One region of the Massilia sp. CMS3.1 genome, then DNA from elsewhere that is predicted to be linked to it. Evidence: predicted binding sites of a transcription regulator. Region 1 holds the regulator's gene; each other region holds the start of a gene.
What was found. The regulator sigma-54, encoded in region 1, starts transcription at its own class of promoters, with help from an activator protein. The targets are predictions, from matches to a motif close to TGGCANGNAANCTGCTTT.
Positions count from the first base shown of each region.

Region 2: adh (aldehyde dehydrogenase) is a predicted target of sigma-54. The motif match lies at 6,055-6,072, and genes of this name have one in related genera.
Region 3: pepA (flocculation-associated PEP-CTERM protein PepA) is a predicted target of sigma-54. The motif match lies at 5,483-5,500, and genes of this name have one in related genera.

Region 1 covers NZ_JBIMES010000008.1:82,873-90,692, reverse strand. The annotation lists gene ACHAC9_RS14500 (NADH:flavin oxidoreductase) at 9-1,124, shown strand; gene ACHAC9_RS14495 (enoyl-CoA hydratase/isomerase family protein) at 1,136-2,221, opposite strand; gene hpf (ribosome hibernation-promoting factor, HPF/YfiA family) at 2,344-2,700, opposite strand; gene ACHAC9_RS14485 (RNA polymerase factor sigma-54) at 2,763-4,229, opposite strand; gene lptB (LPS export ABC transporter ATP-binding protein) at 4,245-5,012, opposite strand; gene lptA (lipopolysaccharide transport periplasmic protein LptA) at 5,009-5,590, opposite strand; gene lptC (LPS export ABC transporter periplasmic protein LptC) at 5,606-6,208, opposite strand; gene ACHAC9_RS14465 (KdsC family phosphatase) at 6,234-6,764, opposite strand; gene ACHAC9_RS14460 (KpsF/GutQ family sugar-phosphate isomerase) at 6,764-7,786, opposite strand.
Region 2 covers NZ_JBIMES010000027.1:17,226-25,045, forward strand. The annotation lists gene ACHAC9_RS23100 (GTPase domain-containing protein) at 1-1,252, shown strand, start outside; gene ACHAC9_RS23105 (TonB-dependent receptor) at 1,358-3,802, shown strand; gene ACHAC9_RS23110 (TonB-dependent receptor family protein) at 3,803-5,956, opposite strand; gene adh (aldehyde dehydrogenase) at 6,248-7,768, shown strand.
Region 3 covers NZ_JBIMES010000011.1:24,800-32,619, forward strand. The annotation lists gene ACHAC9_RS17575 (penicillin-binding transpeptidase domain-containing protein) at 1-2,013, opposite strand, end outside; gene ACHAC9_RS17580 (hypothetical protein) at 2,239-2,475, shown strand; gene ACHAC9_RS17585 (YXWGXW repeat-containing protein) at 2,679-3,281, shown strand; gene ACHAC9_RS17590 (ribonuclease HI family protein) at 3,394-4,080, shown strand; gene ACHAC9_RS17595 (TCR/Tet family MFS transporter) at 4,138-5,376, shown strand; gene pepA (flocculation-associated PEP-CTERM protein PepA) at 5,541-6,392, shown strand; gene ACHAC9_RS17605 (TonB-dependent receptor plug domain-containing protein) at 6,502-7,820, opposite strand, start outside.

The DNA of each region.
Region 1 (7,820 bases):
GCAGCAGAATGAGCAGCCCGTCCGCACAAATTTTATCCGCATACGATATGAAAGGCGCACTGCTGCGCAACCGCCTGGCCGTTGCACCGATGACCCGGGTAACGGCGAGCGAGACTGGCGCGCCGACCCCTGCCATGCACGACTACTACGTCCGGTTTGCCAAGGGCGGGTTTGGTATGGTGATTTCCGAGGGGCTGTATACCGACCAGGCCTTCGCGCAGGGTTACCGCAACCAGGCCGGCATGGCCGACGATGTCCACGCGCACGGATGGGCAGCCATCACGCGCGAGATCACGGCGCACGGGAGCCTTGCCATTGCCCAGCTGATGCATGCCGGTGCGCTGAGCCAGGAGAACCCGTTCCGCTCCCACACGGTGGGGCCATCGGCGCTCCGGCCCAAGGGCGAACAGATGGGCTTCTACCATGGCGCCGGGCCGTATGCCGAGCCGGTCCAAATCGATGAACACGAGATCGCCGAGGTGGTCGCGGGCTTCGTCTCGGCAGCGGCGCGCGCGGTGCGGATCGGCGGATTCGGCGGGATCGAGATCCACGGGGCGAACGGCTATCTCCTCGATCAATTCCTGACTGCGGAAACCAACCGCCGCACCGACCGCTGGGGCGGCGACACCGGTGCCCGTGTGTCGCTGCTGGTCGAGGTGCTGGAAGCCGTCAAGGCCGAGATCGGCGGCGAAGTCCCTGTCGGTATCCGCATTTCGCAGGGCAAGGTGAACGACTTCACGAGCAAGTGGGCCGGGCGCGAAGCGGATGCGCAAGCGACCTTCTCTGCACTGGCGGCGGCAGGCGCGGACTTCATCCACGTCACCGAATTCGAAGCATGGCAGCCGGCATTCGAAGGCGGCACCGACAGCCTGGTTGCGCTGGCGCGTCGCTACGCGCCGGGCGTACCGATTATCGCCAACGGCAGCCTGCACAGCGTCGAACGCGCGGCCCAGGCGCTGGAACTGGGTGCCGACGTGGTTGCGCTTGGGCGCGGCGCACTGGCCAATCCGGACCTGCCCGCCTTGTTCGCGCAAGGACGGGCGCCACGCGAGTTCGACGGCGCGATCCTGGGACCGATCGCGAATATCAAGGAGAGCGAGCTCGCCTTCGACAAGATGGACTGAGGCCGGCGACCCTAGACCAGATGTCGCAGCGGATGCGCGTGCTCCGGCCACACCGGCGCGAAGAAGTGTTCCACCATCTCCGGCGTTACCTCGCCCAGCGTCGGTGGATTCCACTGCGGCGCATTGTCCTTGTCGATCACCAGCGCGCGCACGCCTTCGAGCACTTCGCCGTGCTCGAAATTGCGGCGCACCAGCGAGCGCTCCATGCGCAGGCAATCGGCCACGTTCATCGATGCGCCGCGCAGCAGCATCTCGCGCGTCACGCACATCATCAAGGGTGAGCGCTGGCGCATCGCAACCAATGCCTTTTGCGCGAAGGGATTGTCGTCGCCTTCCAGCGAGGCCATGATCGCGGCCACCGAAGCGGCGCCGAAGTGAAGGTCGATCGCGGCGCGCTGCGCTTTCAATGGACTGTCGCCGGCATCCGCAGCGAAACGCGCACCGAGCGCGCGGATGGCGCCTGCCAGCTGCGCGCCCGGCGTGTTCCCGATCAGGGCGTTCAGTTCGCCCAACTGCGCACCCGGCACGAACACGTCGGCCAGTCCGACATACAAGGCGTCGGCCGCACCCATCGTCAAGCCCGTCAGGCCCAGGTAATTGCCCAGCTGACCCGGCGCGTGCGACAGGAAATGGCTGCCGCCGACATCCGGGAACAAGCCGATGTTCACTTCCGGCATGGCCATTTTGGTGCGCTCGGTGACGATGCGCAGGCCGCTCTCGGGACCTCCCTGGGCGATGCCCATGCCGCCGCCCATCACCACGCCATCCATGATCGAGATATACGGTTTCCGATAGAAGTAGATGAGGTGGTTCAGCGCGTATTCTTCGGTGAAAAAATCTTCCAGCAGCGCGCTGCCCCCTGGCGGGGTGGCGTGGCCGGCTTCATGGAAGAAGCGGATGTCGCCGCCGGCGCACAGTGCTTTTTCGCTGCTGCTGGTGAGCACGACCGCGGCGACCGATGCATCGTCGCGCCAGGCCAGCAGGATGGCGGTGAGGCGCCGCACCATCGCCAGCGAGAGAGAATTCAAGGTCTTCGGACGGTCGAGCGTAATCACGCCGGTGCCGTTGGCAACGCGGGTCAGGACATGGTCGGTCATGGTGGTCGGCTTACGGAAAAACATGCATTTTACCGAAGCGCGTGCGTCGCGGGTGCATGCGCCCACGCCCAATTGAAAAGGGCGCCTTTCGGCGCCCTCGTTCAGACGGTGCTCAGTGCTGATCAGAACGCAGCAGTGGCCTCTCCGCCTTCAGGACGGCGCTTGAGCGCCTCGTGACCATGGTCTTTCAGTATCGATTTGTACTTCATCACCTGGCGATCCAGCCTGTCCATCAACAGGTCGATCGCGGCATACAAGTCGTGCGCCACACTCTCCACGTGCACCATCTTGCCGGACAGGCGCAAGTTGATCTCGGCCTTTTGCCGTTTGTCTTTTTCAGTGAGATTGTCGATCGCGAGGATCACGTGGGAATCGATGACTTGATCGAAATGGCGGGTGATGCGTTCGAGCTTGTTCTGTACGTATTCACGGATGGCGGGGGTGACGTCGAGGTGGTGGCCACTGATGGTGAGATTCATACACACTCCTTAGATAAATGCGCGGACTCCGCTACCGCGCCTGGGACGCGTGGGTGCCGCTGTTACAAGGATTTGCGGAGACTGACGGGAGGAATCTTGAGTGCCTCGCGGTATTTTGCAACCGTGCGGCGCGCAATGACCATACCTTGTTCACCGAGCATTTCCGCGATCTTGCTATCGGATAATGGGTTCTTTGGGTCTTCTGCTCCTGTCAGCTGCGCAATAAGCGCCCGTATCGCCGTTGACGATGCTTCGCCCCCCGCTTCGGTGGCGACGTGGCTTCCGAAAAAATACTTCAGCTCAAACATGCCGTGCGGGGTCAGCATGAATTTTTGAGTTGTTACACGAGAAATGGTGCTCTCGTGCAGACCTAGTGTATCAGCTATCTCGCGAAGCACAAGGGGACGCATGGCAACCGCGCCATGGCTAAAAAAGTTGCGCTGGCGTTCCACAATTGCCTGCGAAACACGCAGGATCGTGTCGAAGCGCTGGCGCATATTTTTAATCAACCACTTCGCTTCCTGCAGCTGCGCGCCCATTTGCCCTTCGCCTTTTCCCTGCTTGAGCAAGGTGGCGTAGACGTTGTTGACGCGCAGGCGCGGCATCACTTCGTTGTTCAGCGTGACGGCCCAGCCGCCCTTCGATTTGCGGACAATAACGTCCGGAACGACGTAATCCGACACGCTCGACGCGAACGCCGCGCCGGGGTGCGGATTGCACTGGCGGATCACGGCTTGCGCTTCGCGCAGGTCTTCGTCGTCGCAGTCGAGCGCTTTTTTCAGCTTGGTGAATTCGCGCTGCGCGAACCAGGTCAGATAACCCTCGACGATTTTCAAGGCCATGCGTCGCGTCACCAGCGGCACGCCGCGCATGCTGCGGATCTGCAGCGCCAGGCACTCGGCCGCGCTGCGCGCACCGACGCCGGTCGGATCGAGGCTTTGCACCAGCGCCAGCGCGCAGCGCAATTCATCCATCTCGATGTCCAGCTCGTCCGGCAAGCGCGCGTGGATCTCATCCAACTGCTCTTCGAGGTAGCCGTTGTCGTCGATCGCGTCGATCACCAGTTCGGCCAGTACGCGGTCGCGGTCCGTCACGCCCGTCACCCGCACCTGTTCCGTCAGGTGCTCGCGCAGCGTCACGCCGATGGCGCCGAGCTGCGGACGGCCATCGTCGTCGCCGTCGCCGCCCGAGCTGCGCCCGAGCTCACCCCAGTCGCCGTCGGTCTCTCCGCGCTCGACCTCGGCGCCGCCTTCCCCATCGGCCGATTCCGGGGCCGGCGCGCCCTCCTCGGCACCCGGGGCCGGCGCCTCGGCTTGTGGCGGCGAATCGTTGATCGCACCGTCGGCCAGCAGGCGCACCGAATGGTCGAGCGGATCGTCGAGCCGCTCGAGCAGCGGATTATCGGACAGGATTTGCTCGAGCTCCTGGTGCAGTTCGAGCGTGGACAGCTGCAACAGCCGGATCGACTGCTGAAGCTGCGGCGTGAGCGCCAGGTGCTGCGAAGTCCGGAGTTGCAGGGATTGTTTCATGGCGCCGTTTCAATCCTACATTCTGAAATGTTCGCCCAGGTAGACGCGTCGTACCGACTCGTCGGCGATGATGTCGTCGGGACGTCCCGACGCCAGCACCGCGCCCTGGTTGATGATGTAGGCGCGGTCGCAGATGCCGAGCGTCTCGCGCACATTGTGGTCCGTGATCAAGACGCCGATGCCGCGCTCCTTCAGGAAGCGCACGATGCGCTGGATCTCGATCACCGCGATCGGATCGACGCCGGCAAAGGGCTCGTCGAGCAGCACGAAGCGCGGGTTGGTGGCCAGCGCGCGTGCGATCTCGACGCGGCGCCGTTCGCCGCCCGACAGTGAGAGCGCCGGATTCTCGCGCAGCTTCTCGATTTGAAGTTCGCCTAACAGGGAGTCCAGGCGGGTGTTGATGGCGTCTTTCGTGAGCGCCTTGCCATTGTCGTCGCGCTGCAGTTCGAGCACGGCGCGGATATTGTCTTCCACCGTCAGCTTGCGAAACACCGACGCTTCCTGCGGCAGGTAGGACAGGCCCATCACCGCGCGCCGGTGGATCGGCAGGCTCGAGATGTCGGCGCCGTTGATCTCGATGGTGCCGGCGTCCGACGGCACCAGGCCCACGATCATGTAGAACGAGGTGGTCTTGCCGGCGCCGTTCGGGCCCAGCAGGCCGACGACTTCGCCGCAGCCCACCTCGAGCGAGACGTCGCGCACGACCAGGCGCTTGCCGTAGCTTTTCTGCAGTCCCCGCACGACCAGGGTGCTGCGGCTGTCGGGCATATCCTTCATCATCATGGCTTTCCCGGCGCCGGTGCGGGCGCGGCCCCAGGCGCCGCGCGGCGCGGCGCGATGATCAGGGTGCCGCGTCCGCCGCCAACACGGCTTTCGCCGCTGACGTCGTTACGTACGGTCGCCACTTCGCGCCGGCTGTCGTAGGAGATGTAGGCGCCATCGAGTTCGTTCGTCAGGCGTCCGTTTTCGAGCTGCTTGACGATCGCCTTCGAAAACAGTTTCACCAGTTCCTGGCGCTCGTCGTATTCGATGCGCTCGGCCTGGCCTTCCATCCACAGGTCGGGACCGCCGTCGCGCTTCTGGCGGAAGGTCGCCACGCGGCCCGGACCCGAGGTCAGCGTCACGCTCATATAGCCTTCCGGGCTTTCCTTGACCAGGGCGCGGTCCGATTTCAGGGTCAATGTGCCGCGTGTGACGATGACATTTCCCGTCAGGATGCGCGTCTGCGTGACTTCGTCGACGTCGAGCGAATCGAAGTTGATGACGGCCTGCTTGAGCGAGTCCGCGCGCTCGGCGGAAGCCGACAGCGAGAGCAGGGAAAGAAAGGCGGCGGCGATCACGTTATGGAAACTGTTTTTCATGGGTGCTCGTTCCTGTTATTGGGGTGGTGCGGCGTTCTGGCGCGGCGGATAGACGATCTGGCCGCGCCCGCCGAGGTGCAGCTTCTGGGTCGGGTTGTCGGCCACCATGCCGATCCCGTTCATCGTTGACGCGCCCAGCGTCATCTGCACCGGCAGCGCCGTCTTGAGGATCTCGTCGTCGGCCAGCACGGTGAGGGCCTCGGTGCGCGCGTGCAGGGCTTCGCTGGTCGGCGTGGCCGGGCGCTTGATGTCGACCTTGCCGATCAACTCGACGCGGTTTTCGCCATGGTAGACCTGGCCCCGTTCGGCGTGCATGGTCATGCGCGGGCGGCCAGGGTCCATGCTCTCGACGATCGGCCTGGATATCTCCGACACGTCGTTCTCGGGATGGTGCGCCAGGCGCGCGCCGGACATCACGTAGCGCGGCGCGCCCTGTTCGGTCATGCGCACGAAACTGAAATTCTCGACGATGTAATCCGGCTCGTTCAGGACGTTGCCGGCGGTGGCGCTGTCATCGGTCTGGATCGCCTGCAGCAGCCAGAAGCTGCCGAAGGCGAAGAAGACAGCCGTCAGCATCAGCGCCAGTGTGCGCCAGCGGTGTGCGGTACGTTTATTCACGTGGGGGCCATGCCTTCACGCCAACTCATTGGAAATAAGGCGCCAGCGCCTCGTCGTAGCTGCCCTGGGCCCGCATCACCATGTCGCACACCTCGCGCACGGCGCCACGCCCGCCGCCGGCTTTGGTAACGTAGTGCGCGCGGTGCTGCACCTCCGGGTGCCCGGTCGGCACCGTGACGGCAAACCCTACCTTGGTCAGCAGCGGCAGGTCGATCACGTCGTCGCCGATATAGCCGCACTGCTGGGCCGTCAGGTTCAATTGCGCCAGCAGCTCGGCAAACGCGATGCGCTTGTCGTGAAAGCCTTGCCAGACATGGGTAATGCCCAGGTCTTTCGCACGTGCGACCACGATCGGCGATTTTCTCGCGCTGATGATGGCGGTGGCCACGCCCGTCTTTTGCAGCAGCTGGATGCCCAGGCCATCGAGGACATTGAACGTCTTGGTGATCTCTCCCTCGGGGCCATACGTCAGGCTGCCGTCGGTCAGGATGCCGTCGACATCGAAGATCATCACTTTTACACGGGCGGCGCGCGTCATGTGGTCGAGCGGGGTCATCAGATCACCTTGGCACGGGTCAGGTCGTGGATATGCAGGGCGCCGACCAGGATGCCGTCCTCGTCGATTACCAGCATCTGGTTGATGCGGAATTCTTCCATGATCGCCACCGCGTCCACCGCCAGCTGCTCGGGGTGCACGGTGCGCGCGCCGATGTGCATGACGTCGCGGATGGTGAGGTTCGAGAAGTCCTGCAGGCGTTCGATCAGGCGGCGCAGGTCGCCGTCGGTGAAGACGCCGAGCGGCTTGAAATCGGCGTCGACCACGGCGGTCATGCCCATGCCCTTCTGGCTCACCTCCAACAAGGCGCGCGTCAGCGGCATGTCCGGCGTGACCGATGGAATCGCGTCGCCGCTGCGCATTACGTCGCGCACGTGCGTGAGCAAGCGACGCCCCAGCGCGCCGCCCGGATGCGAACGCGCGAAGTCTTCCTCGCGAAAGCCCCGCACATCGAGCAATGCCACGGCCAGCGCATCGCCCAGGGCCAGCGTGACGGTGGTGCTGGCGGTCGGCGCCAGGTTCAGCGGGCAGGCTTCCCTGGCCACCGAAATGTCGAGGTGGACGTCGCTCAACTGCGCCAGGCTTGAATGCGGTTTGCCGGTCATCGCGATCAGGGGCGCGCCCATGCGTTTTACCACCGGCAGGATATCCATCAGCTCCGACGATTCGCCGGAATACGAGATGGCGATGAACACGTCCTGCGGGGTGACCATGCCGAGGTCGCCGTGGGCGGCTTCGCCCGGATGCACGAACATGGCCGGGGTGCCGGTCGAGGCCAGCGTGGCCGCGATCTTGCGCGCGATATGGCCGGACTTGCCCATGCCCGACACGACCACGCGGCCGGTGCAGCGGTACAGTACGCCGACCGCGCGCACCAGGCTGTCGTCGGCATCGAGCCGCGCATGCACGGCCTGGATCGCCTCGGCCTCGATGGCAAGGGTCTCGCGCGCCAGTTCGAGCACGCGCCGCGACTGGTTCTCGTCAAAACTGTTCAGCATTGTTTTTTCATCGGGTACACTCATCACCGAAGTATAAACGAATTGAGAAAGCAAAAAA
Region 2 (7,820 bases), on a different contig from region 1:
GGGAAACCCGATTGGCTGGTTCCTGCGCGAAGTGTTCGACCGCTACCGCGACCGTCCGTTCTGGCTCAGCCAGCAGGCTTTGCGCGCGGCCAAAGATGAAGCCGATGTCGTGCTTTATCTCGTCAATTCCTCGGAAGCGCCGGGCGACGCCGGCTATCTGCCGGCCGAGATGAACATCCTGGAGTGGCTCGGCAAACCGGTGGTGGTCCTGCTCAACCAGATGGGACCGCCGCGCACCGGGGCCGCCGAGGGTCGCGAACAGCAAGAGTGGAAAAAGCACCTGGCGCGCTTTGGCGTCGTGCGCGAGGTGCTGGCGCTCGATGCCTTTGCACGCTGCTGGGTACACGAACACGTGTTCTATGAGGCGGTCGCGCCGCTGATCGCACCCGAGAAACAGGCTGGCTACCTGCGCCTGCGCACGGCCTGGGAAGCGAACAACCGCCAGCGCTACGCCAGTGCCTTGCGCATCAGCGCTGAACAGGTGGCGGCCGCCGCACGCGACAGCCAGCCGCTGGCGGAAGGGAACGCCGGCTTCCTGCGTTCGGCCCTGAAAGCGGTCGGCCTGAACAAGGACCAGCAGGGGCGCCAGGAAGCGGCGATGGCGGCGCTGGTCGAGCGCCTGAACGGCGAGATCAACAAGGCGACCATGCGCATGCTGGTACTGCACAAGGTCGATCCGGGCGAGGCGCGGGTCATCAACACGCGGGTCCGCGAGAATTTCGCGGTGCACGCACCGATCGACAAGGCGCAGGCCGGCCTGCTGGGCGCGGTGGTCTCCGGCGCGGCGACGGGCCTGTCGGCCGACCTGATGGCGGGCGGCCTGACGCTGGGCGGCGGCGCGCTGCTCGGGGCGCTCGTCGGCGGCCTGACGGCGGCCGGCGCCGCCTGGGGTTTCAATCAGCGCAACGACGGCGACAAGCCGGGCGTGCAGTTCGCCGACGCCTTCCTGCAGACGCTGCTGGTGGGTGGCGTGCTGCGCTACCTGGCGGTGGCCCACTTCGGACGCGGGCGCGGCAACTATGTCGAGAGCGAAGCGCCGGCCTTCTGGCAGGCGGAAGTCGAGGCGGCACTCGGCGCGCAGGGCGACCAGCTGGCGACGCTCTGGCAGCAGGTGCGCGCCGCGCCCGACCTGGCTGCCGCAAGCGCACACCTGCTGGCGCTGATCGCGCCGGCGACGGATGCCACGCTGGCGCGCCTGTACCCGGGCACGCTTGCCGCGCTTCCGGAAAAGGAATTGCCCGCCGCCGTGTGACACCTGTTCCATTTTGATACAGGTGGGCGCCCGGATCGCATCATTTACCCATGGCACGTCCCTTGCTCCTACTGGTCCTTATCGACATCGATCGGGAGGGAAGGCATGAGGGTGCGAGCGGCGTGCAATGGAACGACCGAAGGTCGAAGCGGACGTACACGCGGCGCGTGGCGGGCAGGTGGCGATTGCGCGCGCCTGCGCCTGCTGCTGGCAAGTGCGATCGCCCTGGCGCTGACGCCGGTGCGCCACGCAGCCGCAACCCCCGCGTTGCCTGAGTCGCAGGAAGCGCCGATCGCGCGGGTCGAGGTGATCGGCGTGGTGCCCTTCGCCGACAGCGGCAGCGACCCGCGCCTGCTGCCGTATGCCATCCAGACGCTCGACCGCGAGGCCTTGCGCGATGCCCGCGGCGCCAACCTGGTCGAGACGATGGCGCGCCGCCTGCATGGGGTGAACGTCAACGAGATCGTCGGCAGTCCGTTCCAGACCGACCTCACCTACCGCGGTTTTCGCGCGTCTCCCCTGCTCGGCACCGGGCAGGGACTGTCGGTGTATCTCGATGGTGTGCGCATCAACGAACCGTTCGGCGACGTCGTCAACTGGGACATGCTGCCGGAAGCGGCGATCAAGCGTCTCTGGCTGGTGCCGGGTTCGAACCCTTTATATGGCTTGAACACGCTGGGCGGCGCGATCGCGCTCGAGACCGGCTCGGGCCTGGCCGACCCCGGCTTCGAGGGTGCGTTCTCGATCGGCGAACACGGACGGCGCCGCGCCGACCTGGCCTATGGCGTGCGTGGCCAGGATGGCTGGCATGGCTTTGCGGCCGCCACCCTGTTCGACGAGGATGGTTGGCGCGACCATTCCGCCGGCCGCCTCGGCAACCTGTTCGTCAAGGCCGGGCGCGAGGGCCGCGACACCGACTGGCAGGTGACGTTGCTGGGCGGACGCAGCCGGATGCTGGGCAACGGCCTGGTGCCGAGCTACCGCGACGAAGACGGCACGCTCGAGCCGGGTTTATACGAAGAGGACCGGCGCGCGGTCTACACCTACCCTGACCGCACCCGCAACCGCGTGCTGCAGGGGGCTTTGCGGCTCACGCACCGGCTCGCGCAGGGCAGCGAACTGACGGCCTCCGCCTACGCGCGCAACAGCCGGCGCGACACCGTCGGCGGCGATGTCGGCGACGACTATGGCGATTACGTCGAAGATTGCGCCGACGGTTTCCTGCTTGATGGCAGGCCTGCCGATCCGGACGAGTGCGGTTTTACGCGCGCGGACGGGGAAGCCTTGCACCCGGCCAGCCTGAATACCACCAGCACGCGCCAGCGCGGGCACGGCGCCAGCATCAACCTGGCGCGCAATGTGCGCGGCAACCTGCTCAATCTGGGAGCGACCTGGGACCGCAGCCGTGTCCATTTTTCCCAGTTCGAGCAGGAAGCCTTTTTCACGCTTGACCGCGGCGTCGAGGCAGATGAAGACGAAGAACGCGAGCCGATGTCCTCGGTCGCAGGCACGGCGCAGGCCTACGGCGTGTATGCCGCCGCGACCCTGGCGCTGGCACCCGCCACCCACCTGACGGCTTCGGCCCGCTATAACCACGCCCGCGTCGGCAATACGCTTACCACCGAAGACGGTCCCAAACCGTACGAAGCGTTTACCTATCAACGTTTGAATCCCTCCCTCGGCCTGACCCACGCGCGCGGGCCGCTGACCTGGTTCGCGAACATCGCGCAAAGCAACCGGGTGCCGACCGTGATCGAACTCGGATGCGCCGATCCGGAGGAGCCGTGCCGGCTGCCGGTCGGGCTGCAATCGGATCCCTATCTGAAGCAGGTGGTCTCGCGCACGATGGAAGCGGGCCTGCGCGGCGGGCGCGGCGATTCCGGTTTCAGCGCCACGCTCTACCGCACGGTAAACCGCGACGACATCCTGTTCGGCCGCGCCGGCGCCTCGCGTGCCGGCTATTTTTCGAACTTCGCGCGCACCCGGCACCAGGGCGCCGATCTCGGTGCGCACGGACAGTGGGGGGCGTGGCGCGCCAGTGCCGACTACAGCTATCTGCGCGCGACCTACGATGCCGACGGAACCCTGTTTACCGGTGCGCGCACGGTGACGGTCGGGCCGGGTACGCCGATCGCGGGCTTGCCGCGCCATACCTTGAAACTGGGGCTGGACTGGGATGTGCGGCCGGGCCTCGTACTGGGGGCTAACGTGCAGGCGGTGTCGCATGCGGCGGCGCAGGGGAATGAGGATGGGTTGATCGCGGATGCCGGGGACGATGACGAGGCGCGCCGCGCCGACTGGAGCGTGCGCGGGCATGCCGTCGTAAACCTGCATGCCAGCTGGCGTCCAGCTCCCGGGTGGGAGCTGTTCGCGCGGGTAGGCAACCTGTTCGACCGGCGCTATGAAAGTTTTGGCGCGATTGCGGTGGATATGTTCCCGGAAGGGCGCTTGTTGCAACCGCATGCCGGCGCGGTGGAGCCGGCGCATGCGCGCTTCGTGGCGCCGGGTGCGCCACGGACCTTCAATGCGGGCTTGCGGTATCGGTTTTGATTAAAACTGATACTGCCCACTGACCCCCACCACCCAATTCCTGCCCGGCGCGCCTTCATAAAAGCGCCGATTCGCGTCGCCCACGATCACCGATCCCACATACTGCTTGTCGAACAGGTTATTCAAGCGCACGAACTCCTTGATCGTCCACCCGGCCCATTCCTGTTTGGCCTGCGCCCGTGCATTGAAGATCGCATACCCGGGCGCCGGCTGGGCCGTGTTCGTGTCTTCCGCAAACACGCGCCCGTTGCCGATGGCCTCGAATGCCGCGCCATAGCGCCCGGCCGCTTCCTTCCAGCCCAATTCTCCGTAGACGCTGGTCTTCGGCACGCCCGGCAGGCGGCTACCCTTTGGCACCGTACCGAAACCTTCGTCATAGATCGCGCGCAGCGCCGACAGCGCGAGTTTCGCACTCCAGCCGGCGCCCAGGTCCGCATCGAGCGACAATTCACCGCCCTGGCGCAATGTCGCGCTGGCGTTGCGGTAGCTGGTGCGTCCGCCACTCGACACGTCGACCACCAGCTCATCCTGGGTCTTGACCTGGAACAGCGCAGCATTCACGCGCATGTTACTGCCTATAAAAGCTTTCGCACCCGCTTCCAGATGGGTGCTGGTGGCCGGCTGCAAATTAAAATTGAAGCCGGCGCCGGCACCGGAATAAAACACTTCGTTCAGGGTCGGCGTCTCGAAGCCGCGCGCCGCGCTGGCGTACACGTTCAGGGTCGGCGAGACCTTGTACAGCACGCCGACCAGGGGCGTCGTGTGGCTGTAGCGCACCCCGCCGCTATCGTTGCCGTTCGAGAGGTAACCGTCGGCCACATCGAATTTCATACGGCTGTGGCGCACGCCGCCCGTGACGACCCATTCGCCACGTTCCCATTCCGCCTGCAGGTAGGGGTCGAGGTTGCTGACCTTGTCTTCTTCGTCGCGGCGCAGGCGCCCGCGCACGCCGAACACGTCGCCCACGAAATTCTCGAAGCCCTGGCGGCTATCTGTCGAGCGGCCGGCGTCGATGCCGACGGTGGTGCGCAGCGTACCGCCGCCAAGCTCGCGCACGTCGCGCCAGTTGACGTCGAAGCCGAGGAAGTCGCGGTCGAAGTCGACCACGCCGCCGGAGTGGGTCGGCGGCGCCTGGAAGCCGCGCGAGAACGACTGGTACTGCACCACGCGCCGGTTGCCGCCGTAAGCCGTCACCTGCAGGCGGTTGGCGCCGAAGCGCTGTTCCCAGGTCATCCCGAGCTGCTTGTGGTCGATGCTTTTGCGGGTGTTGTAGCGTTCGGCCAGGGTGCGCTGGGGACTGGCGGTATCGGTGGTATCGATTTCGCCGGCGCGCGGATCGCGCCCGTACGTAGCCCAGGTGACGCCAAGCGGATCCTGCGTGTCGTCCTGGCGCAGGCCGCTCGCGGTCAGCACGAGGCGGCTGGTGGGCGATGTCGCCATCGTCAGCTTGGCATACGCCTGGTCGCGCCGGGCGGCGCCATGGTCGCGAAAGCCGTCGGTGTCGAAGCGCGAAACGTCGATCAGGTAGCCGATGCCGTTCGCCTCGCCCTGGGCGTTCACGTCGAGCTTGCGCATGCCGTAGCTGCCGGCCGAGACGCTCGTTTCAATTGCGGGCGGCCCTTTCGGGTCGCGCGTAAACAGCTGGACTACGCCGCCCGAGTGGTTCCCGTACAGCGCGGAGAAGGGGCCGCGCAGCACTTCGATGCGCTCGGCCATGTCGAGGTTGAAGGTGGCGGCCTGGCCCTGGCCGTCGGGCATGGTGGCCGGAATGCCGTCGGCGATCAGGCGTACGCCGCGTACGCCGAAGGCCGAGCGGGCGCCGAAGCCGCGCGAAGAGATTTGTAAATCCTGCGCATAGTTCTGGCGGTCGCGTGCGACCAGGCCCGGCACCGCGGCCAGCGCTTCGGAGGCGTTCACGCGCGGCTGGGTATCGCGGATCTGCGATGCATCGATCACGTCGATAGCGGCCGGCAGGTCGAAGCTGGTGTGCTCGGAGCGGCTGCCCGTGACCACGACGACATTCAGCGGTCCCTGCGGTGTCTCTGCTGACTGAGCAGCCGTTTCAGCGGCCGTTTCAGCAGCGGCAAACGCCATCAGCGGCCAGCAGGCACACAGGGCGGCGATCGCGTTCAAGCGAAATGCAGTTTGCTTCATTGGTTCTCCATTGTTGGGATAGCTCCCTGACCGGGGCAGGGTGGTACTAATTCGACAAGCAATATACCTGCCATCCTGAAAACACGCTTGCACCGCGATGGCATGCTGCTTGCATTGCTTTCAACACGGCGCCTGCACTGTTCCAATTTTGAGCAGGTGTACCAAAAAACGGTCAGCGCAACACGCTCATCCCCTATGACGCAGGGCTGGCACGGCACTTGCGGCACCCTTTGCGTGCTTTGACACATCCGTTGCCGCCAACGGCCTATAACCATCAAGAAAGAGGATGACATGAATCTCGCGGACATCAGCAAGCTCGGCGTCGCCAATCCGTTCAAGCAACGCTACGACAATTACATCGGTGGGCGTTTCGTGGCCCCAAGCAAGGGCGAGTATTTCCCCAACGTCACGCCGATTACTGGTCAGCCCTTCTGCGAAATCGCGCGTTCAACGAGCGAGGACATCGAACTGGCGCTGGACGCGGCCCATGAAGCGAAAGAAGCCTGGGGCAAGACTTCGCCGGCCGAGCGCGCCAACATCCTCAACAAGATCGCCGACCGCATCGAGCAGAACCTGGCGATGATCGCCACCGCCGAGACCATCGACAACGGCAAACCGATCCGCGAGACGATGGCGGCCGACATTCCGCTGGCGATCGACCACTTCCGTTATTTTGCCGGCGCCATCCGCGCGCAAGAGGGGTCCATTGCCCAGATCGACCATGAAACCTACGCTTACCATTTTCACGAGCCGCTCGGCGTCGTTGGCCAGATCATCCCGTGGAACTTCCCGATCCTGATGGCGGTATGGAAGCTGGCGCCGGCTCTGGCCGCCGGCAACTGCGTGGTGCTGAAACCGGCCGAGCAGACCCCGGCCTCGATCATGGTGCTGATGGAGCTGATCGGCGACCTGCTGCCGCCTGGCGTGATCAACGTCGTCAATGGTTTCGGCCTCGAGGCGGGTAAACCCCTGGCCTCGAGCAAGCGCATCGCAAAAATCGCGTTCACCGGAGAGACCGGTACCGGGCGCCTGATCATGGGGTACGCGGCGCAGAACCTGATCCCGGTGACGCTGGAGCTGGGCGGCAAGTCGCCGAATATCTTCTTTGCCGACGTGATGGACGCGGACGACGAATTCTTCGACAAGTGCCTCGAAGGTTTCGCCATGTTCGCGCTGAACCAGGGGGAAGTCTGCACCTGCCCGTCGCGCGTGCTGGTCCAGGAATCGATCTACGAGCGCTTTATCGAGCGTGCGCTGGCGCGGGTGGCGGCGATCAAGCAGGGCAACCCGCTTGACTCGTCGACCATGATCGGCGCCCAGGCGTCGCAGGAGCAACTCGAAAAAATCCTGTCCTACCTCGACATCGGCCGCCAGGAAGGCGCCGAGGTGCTTGCCGGCGGCGAGCGCTACGAGCAGGCGGGCGAGCTGGCCGGCGGCTACTACGTGCATCCGACCGTGTTCAAGGGCGATAACAAAATGCGCGTCTTCCAGGAAGAGATCTTCGGGCCGGTGGTGTCGGTCACGACCTTTACCGACGAAGCCGATGCGCTGCGTATCGCCAACGACACCCTGTATGGGCTCGGTGCCGGGCTGTGGACGCGCGACGCCTCGCGCGCCTTCCGCATGGGCCGCGCGATCCAGGCCGGCCGCGTCTGGACCAACTGCTACCACCTGTACCCGGCCCACGCCGCGTTCGGCGGTTATAAACAGTCGGGCATCGGCCGCGAGAACCACAAGATGATGCTCGACCATTATCAGCAGACCAAGAACCTCTTGGTGAGCTATAGCCCGAAAGCGCTCGGCTTCTTCTAAAGGTCGAGCTTGGTTGCGGTCCGGGGTCCTGCGATGCAGGACGCTGGGCCGG
Region 3 (7,820 bases), on a different contig from region 1:
GCCGCTGCCGGTATCGAGCAGCACCAGGCCGGCCTGGCGCCCGTCCGGCGGGCTGGTTCCGCCCTGGCAGCGCGCGCCGTCCCACCCGCCGCGGCGCATGCCGACGCACTCGAGCACCGCCGCGGCGAGACGCTGCAGCTTGATGTCGAGGGTGAGTGTGGCCGCATGCGCGCGCCCGCCTGGCGCCGGCAGGCGCGCCAGCATGCCGGCCACGCTGTTCGCGTGCTGGGGGTTCAGGCCCAGCAGCGTGGCCAGGCCGGCCTCCCGCGCCGCGGCGGTCGGGCTGCCGCCTTCCCACAGCGGCGCGCCGCTGCGGTCGGCCAGCATCACCGGTGCGGACGCCGCGCCCGGGGCTGGAGCCGTGTGCGGGAGGGCCTGCCAGGCGAGCCGGCCTTCCTTCATCTGCAGGTGGCGGTAGGCCGCGTCGCCGCCCCCCATGCCGGCAAGGTCGAGCGGCGCCGCCTCGATCACGACCTGGCGCGCGCCGCGCTGCGGCACCAGCACCAGTTCGCGCACGTCGTCAAGCCGGCGGCAGGCGCGTCCGCCACAGGCCGGGCGCACGGCAGCGGGCGCGGCGCCCGCGATGGCGCTCACCCGCCCCATGAGCATGATGTCGAAGCGCTCGTTCCCGCTGGCCGGCTGCGCCAGCGTCAACACCAGCCGCGCAGTGGCCGCCGTCCCGGGCCAGCCGGCGACGCGCCGCCACGGCGCCCAGCCCTGCGGCAAGGCGTCGAACAGGCGCGACGCGCCCAGGGGCATTGCCTCGCTGGTGGCGGCGCTCATCGATCCGGCCTGCGCCTGCCAGGCCCCGTTGTCAAACCCCGGGCGCAGGCGCCAGGCGAATAAACGCCGTTCGTCATTGAAGACCCGGACCTGTTCGCGCACATAGGCGCCGTCGGCGCGGTGGTGCAAGCGCTCCAGCAGGCGCCGGCCGGCGTCGTCAAACACAACCTGGTCCCAGCCGCGCAAGTCGACACTGCGCTGGGCGGGAGCGGCCGCGCGCCACTGCAGCAGGTCGCGCGGCGCCACCTCGACCAGTCCACCCGGTGCCAGGCGCACGAAGCCGCGTGCCAGCAGGCTGTCGAACAAGGCGCCGTCTTCCAGTGGCGCGCTCGCCTCCCCCGGCACCCGGTAGTCGCCAGGGGCCAGACGGGTACTGCGCATCGGTCCGCGCTCGGGGAAGGCGGCGACCAGAGCAGCCGATCCCGGGCCAGGGGCCGCCGAGTAGCGCGTCAGCAGCAGCTCGCCGCCTTGCGGGCAGGCGGCGCTGGCGCGGCGCGCCACGCGCAGCGCGGCCTGCGCTTCCCACACCAGCCAGCCTTCGCGCCCCAGCACCACGGCGCCGCGCTCGCCGCGCGCAATGCTGCCGCTACTGGCGTCGCCGATCCAGCGCGCGCCCTGACCGTGCCAGGCCAGCTGCAAGGGTGAACCCAGCGCGCCGCTGATATCGACCCGCGGCATGCCAGCACCGGTAAGCACGACATTTCTCAGCGTGACCGGACTGGCCGCGGTCTCGTTGCGCGCGGCCCAGCGTGCCACCTCATCGAAACGGTAGCCGATGCGCAGTACCGCAAGCCGTCGGGTGCCGCCCGCCAGCGCCTGGCTGCACAGGTCGATCACGACGGGCCGTTCGGCACGCATGTTCGATGCGATCAGCAAGGCGCCGCCAGCCTGCGCCGACAGGGTGACGCCAGGCTGCGCCGGTATGCTGAAGGAGACGCCAGGCAGCGCCGGCTGGAAGGACGCGAGCGGCCGCACAGGCCCGCCGCCCGAGGCCAGGCGGCTTGACGCCGCCGTGCCGAGGGAACGCGCGTGGCCGGCGATGAGCAGGGCGCCGCCGGCGGCAAAGCCGGAGGCCAGCAGTATCAGCCAGAAGCGGGACCCGACCCGCCAGCCGGGCGCACACGCCGCCGGCGCCGCCAGTACGCCGCCAGAGCGCAGGTTGCGCGCGCGGCGCCATGCCCTGCGCCTGGCAACCATGCAGGCGCATACCCTGGCGAACACTCCCCCCATCTTCCCTCCCCGGCGGCCGGAATGGCCGCGTCCGTTCACGTCTAGCAGGGGGGAGCGGAAAGCGGACCGTTACCGTCGAGTCAGGGGAGCTTGGTGACTTCGTGTCGGTCCCCGTTTTGTGCAGGCCATCCCGCTTTTCATGCACCTTGTCGCAATCCGATGGAGCTATGCGAAAGCGTTGGCTACATTGGACACATCGAAACCCCACCCGCAAGGAGAAACACCGTGAACATCGCCAAGCACATGGAAGCCGTTTTCGTCGTCGCCCTCGCCGCTGCTGCGTCAAGCAGCTTCTTCACCGACACGCTGCCCGAAGCCCAGGCCCGCCCCGCCGCCATCGTCGATTCGAGCATCGCCACCGAAACCAAAATGGCTGTCGTGGTCGTGAAAGGCAAGCGCCTGGCCCCCGAACAACAGCCGACCGTGCTGGCCGATCGCCGCGTCGGCGGGAGCCGGATTTGATCGCCCTCGCGCGCCGGGCCGCCCCTTGACGGGCGCCCGGCCCGCCCCCTGGCATCGTCCAGCCACGCGTCTCCCCGCCGTTTCCCTCCTGTTGTTGCCGAGCTGCTGGAATCTGTTTCAGTTGTAAGCACATGCATCAAATATCCCATTCCTTCAAGCCGATTGATATATTGAATCATCCGCTTTTGGAGATGGAGACCGACATGAAATCCAGCCTGACCCTCGCAACCCTGATCGCCCTCGGCGCCGCTGCCTACGCACCGCTGCCCTCGATGGCGCAAACCGATGTTCAACTGTATATCGGCTCGGCCCCGCCGGCACCGATGTACGAACGTGCTCCCGCCGTGCGCCACGGTTATGTCTGGTCGCCGGGTTACTGGGACTGGCGTCGCAACCGTCACCACTGGGTGCCGGGCAACTATATCGCCGAGCGCCCCGGCTACGTGTACGCAGCGCCGGCCTGGCATCAGCGCGGCGGCCGCTGGACCATGCAACATGGCGGCTGGGCGCCACGCGGCGGCAACGGCTACTACGCCTCGCGTGACGGGTACGGCCGCCAGGGCTTCTACGACGGCGGACACCGCAGCGGCTACCGCGACGGTTATGGCTACCGCGACCGCGACCGCGACGGCGTGCCTGACCGCTACGAGCGCCGTGGCCGCGACACGGACCGCGACGGCGTCCCGAACCGCTACGACCGCGACCTGGACAACGACGGCGTCTCGAACCGGCGCGACCGCGACCGTGACGGCGACGGCCGCCGCAACGAGCGCGACGACCGCCCGAACAATCCGTACCGCCGCTGATCCCCAGCAGCAGCCGACAGCGCCCTCCGGGGCGCTTTTTTTTCGGCTGTGCGCCCTCGGCCTGGCGCCCCCCGGCGCTGTTTCAACCATCAAAAACGGTTATGCTGTCGCCATGACCGAACTTGACCGCCTGCAAGGCGCCGCCAACCGCAGCGAACTGGCCGCCAGCCGCAAGCTGGCCCGGCGCCGCGGCCTGACATTCGCGGATGCGCTGCGCGCCACGCTCGCCGCCAGCGCTGGGGAAGCCGGCCTGGCCGCGCTGCTGGCGGGACGCGCGGCGCTGCGCGAGGCCGAAGCGGCCCGGGTCCTGGCCAGGCACACGGCGCGCGCGGCGGCGCTGGCCGCGCAGCGCACGCGTCACGACGGATCGCCCACGCCCTGGCGCGCCTGGTTCGACGGCTCGGCCCGGCCCAATCCCGGGCGCTGCGGCATCGGCGCCCGGCTGCTAGGCCCGGATGGCGAACTGCTCGAACTGTCCGAGCCGGCCGGCTACGGCAACAGCAGCGAAGCCGAATACCTGGCGCTGATCGCCGTGCTGGAAGCAGCAAGGAGGATTGGTGCGTTTGACTTGACCGTCTACGGCGACAGCCGGGTCGTGATCGACGACGTCGCCGCGAGCGCAGCGAAAAGCGCATCGGCCCTGCGGCCCTTGCGCGCGCGCGTGCACGCCCTGCTGGCCGGATTGCCGGGCGCCAGCCTGCGCTGGGTGCCGCGCCACAAGAACCTGGATGCCGACGCGCTCTCGCAGCGCGCCAGCGTGAACCCTGCCGTGGAAACCGATGACGCGCTGCGCCCCTGATCCCGGGGCCTGGCGGGTCACGCCGGCGTGCGCGGCCGAGCGGCTGGGGACAGGCACGTGAACGCACCTGTGCCAAAGCCCGACATTCAAGCCCCCACGGGCACGGGCAAGCTCCATTTCGTGCTGGTGAGCGTCTTCATCGACGTACTCGGTATCGGCCTGATCATTCCCGTGATGCCGGGGCTGGTTGGGCAGTTCGTGTCCGGACGCGACGAGCAGGCACTCTGGTACGGCCTGCTCGCGGCCGTGTTCGGCCTGCTGCAATTCCTCTTCATGCCGATGCTGGGCGCGATCAGCGACCGCATCGGACGGCGCCCGGTGCTGCTGTATTCGATGGCCGGCATGTGCCTCAATTTCCTGATCATCGCCTGGGCGCCGACCCTGGCCTGGCTGTTCGTCGGGCGCGCCATCGGCGGCGTGTCGGCAGCGAGCATGTCGGTCGCATCGGCCTATGCGTCGGACGTCTCGACACCGGATCAGCGGGCCGGCAGTTTCGGCAAGATTGGGGCGGCGTTCGGCGCCGGGTTCATTTGCGGTCCGGTGCTGGGCGGCCTGCTGGGCGAGATTTCGCTGGCGCTGCCGTTCTGGGTGGCCGGGGCTCTGGCGGGGGCCAACCTGGTCTACGGAGCGCTGTTCGTGCCCGAGTCGCTGGCACCAGGTGCGCGCGGCCCCTTCGACTGGAAGCGCGCCAATCCCCTGCGCGCAGTGCGCAAACTGCTGGGGCGCCGCGACATCCGCGGCCTGGTGGTCGTCTTCGTGCTGACCACCTTCGCCCAGATGATGACCCACGGCACCTGGGTGCTGTACACCACTTTCCGGTTCGGCTGGACCCCGCGCGACAATGGCATTGCCCTGTTCTGTGTCGGCCTTGCCAGCGTCGTGGTCCAGGCCTGGCTGCTGGCAAAGCTGCTGCGACGCTTCGGCGAGGCGCGCCTGGCGGTGCTGGGCCTGGCCTCCGGGGCCCTGACCTTTCTGCTGTACGGCCTGGCGACCCAGGGCTGGATGATGTACGTGTTCATTTGCTGCAACCTGCTCGCCTTTGCCGCGGGGCCGGCGCTGCAAGCGATCATTTCGCGCGCGACCGATGCCGGCGAACAGGGAGAGCTGATGGGTTCGCTTCAATCGATCAACAGCATCGCGGTGGTCCTGATGCCCCTGCTGGGCGCCGCCATCCTCGGCGAGGTGAGCCACCTCGCACCGAACGACTGGCGCATCGGCAGCAGCTTCTACCTGTCGGCAGCGATGCAGGCGCTGGCAGTGCTGGCGGCACTGCGCTACTTCCGGCGCCGTCGGTGAGGCACATCGATGGCACTGACTAGTTTCTGTCGAAAAACTTTACAGTCACATCTGGAAATTGAAGTTCTTTTTCGCAAGTTACTGATTTAACATGGATATTTCTTTCTGGCATGGTTATTGCTAATAAGCACATAGACCACACCCACTCCTGAAAGAGAATAATAATGAACTTCCTGAAAAAACTTGGCTGCGCTGCAGCTGTCGCACTGGCCGCCGGCACCATCCAGGCGGCGCCTGTCATGAACAATTGGACTTTCAACCCGATTGGCGGGGGCCTCGCCGCCGGCCAGACGATCAAGGAGTCCCTGGACGTCAACGGCACCGGGTTCATTCAGATCAAGCCGACCGGCGCGACCTCGTTCTCGTTTACCGAATATGCAGCCTTCAACATTGCCCAGGCTGATGCCAACGGCAAGCTGTTTCCTGTGAACTATCGCGGCGGCAACATCTATGCGACGCTGGAAGCCTTCGGCACCGGCACCTTCAATGGCGCCTTCACGTTCAGCGGCGGCACCATCCGGATGTACCAGGACCCGATCAACAACCGCTACGCGGGAACCGACGGCATGTTCGGCGCCGACCTTGGCACACTGATCGGCACCTTCGGCGTCCAGGCCGGTGGTGGCGGCCTGGTCGATGCCAATGGCAGCCCGACCAACAATGGCCAGGTCAGCATTCACGCGCAGGCCCAGGCCGGCGCGCTGAAGGCCGGCTACTTCTTCACCGACGGCGGCGTCGACATGTCGACCGTGGACATGACCGCATTCGCCTTTACCAATGCGAATACCATCGGCGCGCCGGGCGCCAACGCGATCAAGGAATTGGCGTGCCAGTTCGCCGGCTTCTCGGGCCCGGGCTGCGCTCCCAAGTCCCGCTATGCGAACGTGCCAGGCAAATACTTCTTTGTTGGCAATAGCGGTCAGTTCAAGTTTGCCGACGTCCCGGAGCCAGGTTCGGTCGCCCTCTTCGGCATCGCCCTGTTCGGTATCGGCGCCCTGCGCCGCCGCGTGAAGTAATCCTTCCGGTTCAAGCTCAGTAAACGACATATAAACGACATATAAACGACCTATAGCCTGGCTTGCCAGGCTATAGGTCGTTTACGCTTTCATTTTTTTTACAGGCTGCTTAGAACTTCAATTCCAGCGTCGCACGCACGCTCGGGCCGGCCTTGAAGCGCGATTCGCGTACCACCAGGCCGCGTCCCACTTCCGCGAAACTGCCGCGGTTCACAAAATCCTGGCCAAGGATATTCGACAGCGCCACGCGCAGCTGCTGCTTCGGATTGAACTTGTAGAGCGCATACGCTTCCAGATCGCGCCGCGCGATGATGGTCGAGGTCTGGCGATCGGAGATGCGCACCTGCCCGCCCTGCTTATAGGCAAAGCTCGCGCCCGTGGTCAGGTCGGCGCGCTTGTAGTCGATGCCGAGGTTGCCCGACAGCGGCGTCTGGCCGTCGAGGCGATTATCCGGCCCGGGCACGCCATCGACGCGCGACCAGTTCGCCGATAGGCTGGCGCGCAGGTCGAGCGCCGGCGCATCCTTCATCAGCGCCTTCAGCGGGAACTTGGTTTCCAGTTCCAGCCCGCGCGTTGTCGCGCGCCCTGCGTTCATCGGCATCGCGACCCAGCGCGCGCCATCGAAATCGACCAGGTAGCGCGTGTAGCCGTCGATGCGGCGCATCGAGCCGCTGATCGAGAGCAGCGCACCTTCGCCCCAGTAATGCTCGTAAGAGGCGTCGATACCGAGCGCCAGTTCCGGTTTCAGGTCCGGATTGCCTGCGTAATCGGGATCGGTCGAACGGTTGTCGATCGAGGTCTGGCGGCGCGGGATCAGTTGCTGGAAGTTCGGCGCCTTGTAGGTACGGGTGACGGCGAAGCGCAGCTGGTCGCCCTTGGTGTCCGGGATCTTGAACAGGGTCTGCATGACCGGACTCCAGACGTTCGAGCTCGAGCGGCCAGTGGTGAAGGTATTGCCGGAGGTAGCCGTGCGGATGCCTTCCCAGCGCGCGCCCAGGTAGACCGACCAGCGCGGCGTCAAGCTCCACTCGTCCTGGGCATACAGCGCCAGGCGCGCTACCCGCGACTCGGACTCTTCGCCCTTCGGGAGCAGCGGAAATACCAGGCGGCCGCTTTCCGTTTCCTCGCGGCTGTCTTCGCGCACCGAATAACCGGCGTCCCAGCCCATGCCCAGTGCGTGGCCGGTGGAGATCGTCTTGCTGAACTTGCCGACCGTGGTGGTGCCCAGTTCCTCGGCTTCCATGTGGACCAGGTTGTCGATCGGGCGTGCGGCTCCTGGGGGAGTCAGGCGCCGGTTGTCGGTCGTGTTCCGGCCGCCGATCAGGCTTGCCTTGACGTCGAGCTTGGCGCCATCGGCCATCTTGTGCACCCAATTGAGCTCGGTGCGCAGGACGTCGTTATCGGACCTGAGCCACGAATCGAGCACCG